2 regions of the Flintibacter sp. P01028 genome follow, and region 2 is predicted to be linked to the other one. Evidence: riboswitches for the same ligand, from Rfam matches in the RefSeq annotation. Region 2 holds a riboswitch; the other holds the start of a gene.
What was found. A riboswitch is a leader RNA that binds a small molecule or an ion and turns the genes downstream of it on or off. The one in region 2 is predicted to bind lysine.

Region 1 (4,213 bases), on a different contig from region 2:
CACAGGGGGTCGTTTAAGTTGGCGTCTACCATGTCACGGTCCCTGCTGAGCCAGTCGGCGCGGGTTCGGGCGGGCTGAAATTTCTTGTTGTAGGCGCCCAGAGAAAGCTCATAGATCAGTGGGCTGACATAGTCCGGGCCCTTGAGGGCGGCCAGCCCCCCGGCGAGAAGCCGACCGAAGGCCACTAAGGGCGCCTTTTCCTGGCCGGTGCCGGAGAGAACCGCTCCATCCACCGTTCCCGGCCAGCGAATCAGATAGGTCCGAGTGAGGAAGGAGCCCATGGAGTGGCCCAGCAGCACATGGGGCAGACCGGGGAACTTTTCCCCCTCTATCTCCCGTAGGCGGCGCGCATCTTGGGTGACCAGGTCCCATCCCCCGCGGGGGGCGAAGTAACCGTATCGACCGTCGTTCACTGTGAGGCCGTGGCCCAGGTGGTCCTCGCCGCACACAACAAAGCCGTAGGCGGTGAGGAATTGGGCCAGATGCTGGTATCGCCCGATATGTTCTGCCACCCCATGGACAATCTGAATCACAGCGATAGGGCTGCTTTGGGGGAACCACTCCTGGGCGTGTATAGTATGGATGCCGTCAGAGGAAGGATAGGAGAACTCCTTGGTCTGGGTCATAGAACCGCGCTCCTTTCATCGGTATGTGGAGGATGGCGGAGGCGCGTGCGGTCTGGCCCTACCGCCCACCTTCCTGTCCAGTTTACCCCAAAGCTGAGAAAACAGTCAACCCATCTGTTCCAGCAGTGAGCGAATGGTGGCGGCATGGAGGACCCCGTCTTGGGCAAGTTCCTGGTATAATTCCTTGAGACAGGCATCCGAGGTGGTCTCAGCGGCCTGCTGATTGGCCCGCTCCCATCGCTGCTCCCAGACAAACTGATCCCGTAGGGCCAGGGGGAGAGAGGCGTTAATGACCACAGAGGGAGTCGGTGGGTGGTAACGCTGACCGGTGATGAGAAAGTAGGCGGCAGAGAGCTGGCGCAGGGCCCGCCGGTGGTCGGCAGCCAGACAGCTCAGTGACCTGGAGCAGCTTCCGCCCCTGCGGACCAGGGCCTGGGCGATGAAGACCCCTTCTTTGACCAGGTCCATGAGAGAGGCGAGCGTCTGTTCCTCCCCCTGGGACTGGCTGCCGAGGCAGAAGGGGGGGTCCTCCTCCGCTTTGCTGCGGGACGGGGGAGGGGGCGTAGGAGAAGCGGCGGGCTGTACCGGGGTCTCGGCTGGGACCGGCGCGGCCTCGCACTGGTCTTGGGGGGCGGTTTCGGCGGGGGCGATCTCATCTACTTCCGCCCGCCCTATGGCGATGGGGCTCTGCGCTTGATCGGGCATCACACGGCGCCATACCCGGTCAAACGCCTCCTGGTCCACGCCCTGGGGAGTCAGGGCGGCAGGGTTCGAGTTTTTTTCCATGGCGATTCCTCCTTGGGTATGAGTTCTTACCAATCTATGCGTTTGGGGGAAAATCGGTGAAATTTTTCCCGTCAGCCTTGCCCCACAGATGTTTTTGTGATACACTTCCCCTGACAACGAGCAAAGGAGCGGTTCCATGACTGACCAGGAGAGGACCGATTTTATATTCCGCACAGTCAATACGCCGCACCAGTTTTCCTATGAGAACGGCATCACCGTGACCCATGTGGAGCCCGGTTATGCCAAGGGGGAGCTGGTGGTGGGACCTAACAGCATCAATCCCCATAAAAATGTCCACGGAGGGGCAATGGCCACCCTGGCCGATACGGTGGGGGGATGCTGCGCCTGTTCCAGGGGCGGCGTCTGCGTCACCGCGGGAAGCACTATGGAATTTTTGCGCCCCGCCTCTGGAAAGAAGATATTCTGTGTAGCCACGCCCAAGAAGATGGGCCGCACCCTGTCTGTGATCCAGGTGGTGCTCACCAACGACCAGGATGTAGTGGTGGCCACCGGCACTTTCACCTTTTTTATGATGGATTGATAGAAAATTGAAAAAGAAGGGGCTTTTTTTCGAAAGAGGCTTGACAATAGTGAAGGGCCGTGGTAGGATACTTGCAATTCCAAATGAATAGTGGATAGAGGCGCGGTACTCATGCGTACTGTGGGACAGGGTCAGGCAGCCGTCCCCAGGAGAGGGTGTACCGCCGAAGGCTGGCTTCTCTGCCTGGAGAGGCGAACCTGGGCCGCAGGAGAATATCCTGCGGACTGTCACGAACAAGTGGAGCGCTATCCGAAGGTCCCTGGGGTCCGCCTGGGGACGTCCGGCTTTGCCATGGGCGCTTGACGTGCCTGTGGCTTTTTTGTTTGCGCGGGGGGCTGCGGCCCCGGAGAGAGAATCATGTGGAGGGAAAAGAAATGAGAACGAGAAGATCCTGGCCTGTGCGCCTGATCATCATGGTGATGATGGTGCTGGCCCTAGCGACCACCAGCTTTGCCGTGCTGGCGGACGACCCCACCGAGGTATCGGGCACCAAGATGATCGAGTGTCCCGACTGCGGCCTTACGGGCGGGTGTTCCGTATGCCTGGGCACTGACGCTGAATGTGAGGCCTGCGGCGGCACCTTTGTGTGTCCCACCTGTGGGGGTGAGGGGTATATCCAGTCCCCCAGCAGCTCCTACAACACCGCCCTGTCCCTGCTGCCCCCGGTCATCGCCATCGCCCTGGCCCTGATTACCAAGGAGGTGTACTCCTCCCTGTTCATTGGAATCCTGGTGGGCGGCCTGCTGTACTCCAATTTCTCCTTTGAGGGGACGCTGAATCACGTGTTCAGCGGCGGTATCGTGGCCTCCCTGTCAGACAGCTACAATGTGGGCATTCTCATCTTCCTGGTCATTCTGGGCACTATGGTGTGTCTCATGAATAAGGCAGGCGGCTCGGCCGCCTTCGGCCGGTGGGCCAAGAAGAACATCAAGTCCCGGGTCGGTGCCCAACTGGCATCCATCCTGTTGGGCTGCCTGATCTTCATTGACGACTACTTCAACTGCTTAACCGTGGGCAGCGTCATGCGGCCCATCACCGACAAGCACAACGTGTCCCGGGCCAAGCTGGCCTATATCATCGATGCCACCGCCGCGCCGGTATGTATCATCGCGCCCATCTCCTCCTGGGCAGCCGCCGTGTCCGGCTTTGCCGAGGACGGCCAGGGCCTCAATCTGTTTATTCGGGCTATCCCCTATAACTTCTATGCCCTGCTCACCATTGTGATGATGCTGGGCCTGGTGCTGATGAAGGTAGACTTCGGCCCCATGGCCAAATTCGAGAAGAACGCCGTAGAGAACGGCGACCTGTTCTCCGGCTCCAACCCCTATGCCATGATGGATGAGGAGATCGACGACACCAAGGGTACCGTCATGGATCTGGTGCTGCCCATCGTGGTGCTGGTGGTGTGCTGCGTCATCGGCATGATCTACTCCGGCGGATTCTTCTCCGGGGAGAATTTTGTGGACGCCTTCTCCAACTCTGATGCCTCTATCGGCCTGATGCTGGGCTCCGCCTTTGGCCTGCTGTTCGCCCTGATTTACTTCTTCGTCCGCCGCTCCATGACCTTCAAGGAGATGATGGGCTGTATTCCTGAGGGCTTCAAGGCCATGGTGCCCGCCATCCTCATTCTCACCTTTGCCTGGACCCTGAAGAGCATGACCGATTCACTGGGTGCCAAGTACTTTGTCCGTGACTTCGTCCGCAGCGCCCAGGGCCTGCAGATGCTGCTGCCCGTCATCGTATTCGTGGTGGGCTGTCTGCTGGCCTTTGCCACCGGCACCAGCTGGGGTACCTTCGGCATCCTGATCCCCATTGTCCAGAACGTATTTTCCATGGACAACCCTCTGGCCATCATCTGCATCTCCGCCTGTATGGCCGGCGCGGTGTGCGGAGACCACTGCTCCCCCATCTCCGACACCACCATCATGGCCTCCGCCGGTGCCCAGTGTGACCATGTCAACCATGTGTCCACCCAGTTGCCTTATGCAATCTCCTGCGCGGTTATTGCCGGCATTTCCTATGTGGTAGCCGGTGCGTTGGCTTACTTCGGCCTACCCGGTATCATCGCTCTGCCGGTTGGCATCGTCCTAATGCTGGGCTTCCTGTTTTTCGTAAAGAATGCTCGGAGGAGCGCCTGAGGTAAAACGGCGGGATATCCAGACCGAAAGCAGAAATAAAATAAACAAAGACGGAGCAGAAGCGTCGCTTCTGCTCCGTCTTTGTTTAGATGCGGCAGGAGAAGAAAGATTCTCAATGATTT
Region 2 (4,213 bases):
AGAGACGGTCACTGTGCCGCCTCCCACATTGGTCCCGGAGGCACCGGTATTCCCCTCCGCCAGCGAGCTGATCTTTCCAGAACCGGAGATCACATACAGATCGCTTCCAGCTCCAGATACCGAACCGGTACCAGAAATCACATATACATCGTCCGTACCACTCAGTGTACCGGAACCATTGACTGCATAGCTTCCAGATCCGTTTCCGGCTGGCTGGCTGACCATCTTTCCATTTACTGTAAACCGGATCGACTTAACACCAAAATTTCCTCGGATACCCATATCTATACCGCCAGAGGATGCACTTGGCTTGAACGTGTTGCTGTTCCCATTTTTCCAGTGTACCTGAAGTCGAATGACGTTTCCCATCTCAGAGTAGGTCAGTTCTAGGTAATCGATGGAAGTACCAACCCCAAAGCCGTTGCTCTGAAGTTTACTGGTCAGCTCCTCTGAGGTATAGGTAACCGTCCAGGGAGAATAGGGATTTAAGTCGTCTACTAGGGATTCGTAAGGATCTATCACACCCTTCAGGTAGGGATGGGTGTTGACTGTATCCGTCCCCCAGACATTCTTTGCGTCCTCTGTGGCTCCGCCCGCGCTGGAGGAATATACGGTCTCTGCCAATTTTCCGTTATAGAGAACCACCTGGCCCGCTGTTTCCTCTACCGCCTGGTCGCTTACCTCACTGGGTCCGGAGTTGGAACGTCCATCTCCGCAACCATGGTATGCCTGACATTCCGTACTGCCACATACGTCAAATCCGTAGCTCTGGTGCCGGCCCATGTTCCTCAGAACATAAGTCCTGGCACAGGTGGCTTGGGCCTTCAGGGCCTCCAAGGGCCAGGTGCGGCCCATCTCATAACAGACCACACCCTTTACATAGTCCTCCAGCTCCACCACATTGACTACCGAGATATTTCCTCCATTGAGGCGCTGATAAAGAAAGCCACCTCGGTATTTATAATTGGAGAACCAAGTCCTGACATCCTCTGCTCCGGTCACGTCTGGCAGGATCGCCAGGATACCACCTGTTCCCTGGTCAAATTGAAACAGGATATGATCCGTCCCTGTTTCCACAATACTCATTCCGTAGGAAGTAGTCCCTACAACGGTCCCTTCCCCTAAGGTATCGATTGCGTCCAGCGCCTCGCCCTTTGAGAGATAGGCTCCCACCCGAACCTGGTATTCTTCATCTATCCAGGCCACGAAGCCATCCTCATAGTCTTCCGCGTCCCGCCGTGCGTCCTCGTAGTCTCCATACCCGCTATCGATCAAAATATGATAGCAGCCCACCGCGATATTGCTGGTAATGGAGGAGGAGTAGGTAGTCTTGCCCAACGAGGCGTCCCGTCCATAGTAGAGGTTTTGTGTCTTAAGCACCGCCACCTGGTCAATGTCCTTCTCCGTCCGTCCCAGCTCAACGAAATCCATATTCCCGTCGTAGTAGCCGAAGCGGAAACCGGCGCCATACCCTGTATTATTTTGGAGGTGAGCGGCCTCCAGCTCTCCCGTTTCTACGTACTGGTACGAGGATGCCAGCCCTACACGGATCATAACCTCACCGTCACTGTTGGTTCTTACGGCCCATCCGGTGGGGACTGCCAGGGTTATTGCAAGTACAGCGGCGGCAAGCCGCATCCAATTTCTCCTCATGGTCTGCTCCATTTCTCCACTTCTGCGGTTTTGTACTATTGACACCGACCTTCAAACGTGATAGGATAGGGTCAAATTCTGCAAGATAGAGGTGCGGCTACATCAGTAGACATGGCCAGGGAGCCGGTTCCCGCTGATCCATGTTCAAAGGGGACGCCGCCGAAGAGCTGCTCTTCCGGTCGAGAGTTTGCTCTGGTCGTCTGGTTAACAGCCAGCCGACTGTCATCAGGGTCAGGCTGATGGAGAGCTGTCTGCTTTTGTGAATATTTTGCCGGTCGAGCAATTTGCTCTTAGTCGACATTATAGTACAAAATCAGCCGCTTGAAAAGCCGCTGATTTATTTTTTTCTTTTCCCTGGTCGACTCATCTATGTTCAGACTTTGTCATACCCTTATATAAGAGAGATTTGGAGGTTGCTTTACATGGAAAAGTATAAAGTAGGTATCATTGGCGGAACCGGTATGGTTGGTCAGCGTTTCATCACACTGATGGAGGGTCATCCCTGGTTCCAGCTTACAGTCATCGCAGCCAGCCCCCGTTCTGCTGGAAAGACCTATGAGCAGGCTGTCTCCGGACGTTGGGCCATGGAGAAACCCATTCCTGAAGAGGCCAAGGGCTTGGTTGTCATGGATGCTCAGGCCGACGTGGAGAAAATCGCCGGTCTGGTGGACTTCGTATTCTGTGCTGTTGATATGAAGAAGGATGAAATCCGCGCTTTGGAGGAGCGGTACGCCAAAGCCGAGTGTCCCGTGGTCTCCAACAACTCCGCCCACCGTTGGACCGATGACGTGCCAATGGTGGTCCCCGAGATGAATCCTCAGCATATTGAGATCATCCCCGCACAACGCCGCCGCCTAGGTACCAAACGCGGCTTTATCGCCGTCAAGTCCAACTGCTCTATCCAGTCTTATGCTCCCGCCATCACCCCCCTGCTGAAGTACGGTGTGGAAAAGGTCCTGGTCTGTACCTATCAGGCCATCTCTGGCGCCGGCAAGACCTTTGAACGTTGGCCCGAAATGGTCGATAACCTGATCCCTTATATCGGTGGCGAGGAGGAAAAGAGCGAGCAGGAGCCGTTGAAGATCTGGGGACGCATCGAGAACGATAAATTTGTCAAGGCGGATGGCCCCTCCATCACCGCCCAGTGTCTGCGCGTCCCAGTATCCGACGGACACACCGCCGCCGTATTTATCAAGTTTTCCGGTGAAAAGCCCTCCATCGAGCAGATCAAGTTAGACTGGGCCAATTTCAAGGGCAGAGCCCAGGAGCTGGAGCTTCCCTCCGCGCCCAAGCAGTTTATCCATTACTTCGAGGAGCCAGACCGTCCCCAGGCCAAGCTGGACCGTGAGCTGGAAGGCGGAATGGCGGTTTCCATGGGGCGGCTCCGTGAGGACACACAGTATGACTATAAGTTCGTGGGCCTGTCCCACAATACCCTGCGGGGTGCTGCAGGCGGCGCTGTCCTGTTGGCCGAGCTGCTGTGCGCCGAGGGCTATATCGATCATAGGTGAGCCAGGAGGTCACCCTCCTTACTTCCCGCATTTGAAGAAAGGGTGTATTGTTTATGAGAAGTCCTGTTTTTACCGGTTCCTGTCCTGCGCTGGTCACTCCCTTTGACCAAAACGGCAGCATCAACTACGACGCCTTCGGAAAGCTGATCGACGACCAGATCGCCGCCGGCGTGGATGCGGTGTGTGTCTGCGGCACCACTGGTGAGTCCGCTACCATGTCTATTCGTGAGCACATTGCTGCCGTGGAATTTTGTGTCAAGCGGGTAGATCACCGTGTCAAGGTCATCGCTGGTTCCGGCAGCAACGACACCTCTGCCGCCGTCTACCTGTCCCAGCACGCACAGGATTCCGGTGCAGATGCCCTGCTCCACGTCACCCCCTATTATAACAAGGCAAGCCAGACCGGTCTGATCAAGCACTATGAGTATATTTCCGACCGGACTGACCTTCCCATCATCCTGTATAATGTTCCCAGCCGCACCGGCGTATCCTTTACTGCCGACACCTATAAGGTGCTGTCCGAAAATCCCAAGATCAACGGCGTCAAGGAGGCCAGTGGCAATTTCTCCCTCCTGGCCCATACCCGGTATCTGTGCCCTGACGACTTCTATATCTGGTCCGGCAATGATGACCAAGTGGTCCCTATGATGGCGCTGGGAGCCAAAGGCGTCATCTCTGTGGCCTCTAACATCATCCCTGAGGTCATGGTACAGATGAGCCACTGGTGCCTGGACAATGACTTCGAATCCGCGGCTAAACTCCAGATCGAATATATGGATCTAATCGACGCCCTGTTCTGTGAGGTCAATCCCATCCCCGTCAAGGCGGCTATGAATCTAATGGGGATGGAGGCTGGTTCACTTCGGCTGCCTCTGTGCGATATCTCTGACAAGAATCTGGCCGTACTCCGCACCTCGATGGAGCGGATGGGCCTGCTGAAGTAAGGAGCGTCCACACGTGCTAAAGATAATCATTTCCGGCTGTAATGGTCATATGGGCCGGGTGGTGACCTCTCTCTGTGAGGCAGATCCCCAGGTGCAGGTCGTCGC

Region 1: another riboswitch for lysine. It lies ahead of ACEVJK_RS07620 (Na+/H+ antiporter NhaC family protein); the one in region 2 lies ahead of asd (aspartate-semialdehyde dehydrogenase).

Annotation. Positions count from the first base shown of each region.
Region 1 covers NZ_JBHEVC010000003.1:169,279-173,491, reverse strand. The annotation lists gene ACEVJK_RS07635 (lysophospholipase) at 1-626, opposite strand, end outside; gene ACEVJK_RS07630 (rubrerythrin) at 732-1,412, opposite strand; gene ACEVJK_RS07625 (PaaI family thioesterase) at 1,549-1,953, shown strand; lysine riboswitch at 2,041-2,209, shown strand; gene ACEVJK_RS07620 (Na+/H+ antiporter NhaC family protein) at 2,328-4,091, shown strand.
Region 2 covers NZ_JBHEVC010000002.1:212,259-216,471, reverse strand. The annotation lists gene ACEVJK_RS05285 (SpoIID/LytB domain-containing protein) at 1-1,665, opposite strand, end outside; lysine riboswitch at 1,732-1,911, shown strand; gene asd (aspartate-semialdehyde dehydrogenase) at 2,076-3,164, shown strand; gene dapA (4-hydroxy-tetrahydrodipicolinate synthase) at 3,218-4,108, shown strand; gene dapB (4-hydroxy-tetrahydrodipicolinate reductase) at 4,122-4,213, shown strand, end outside.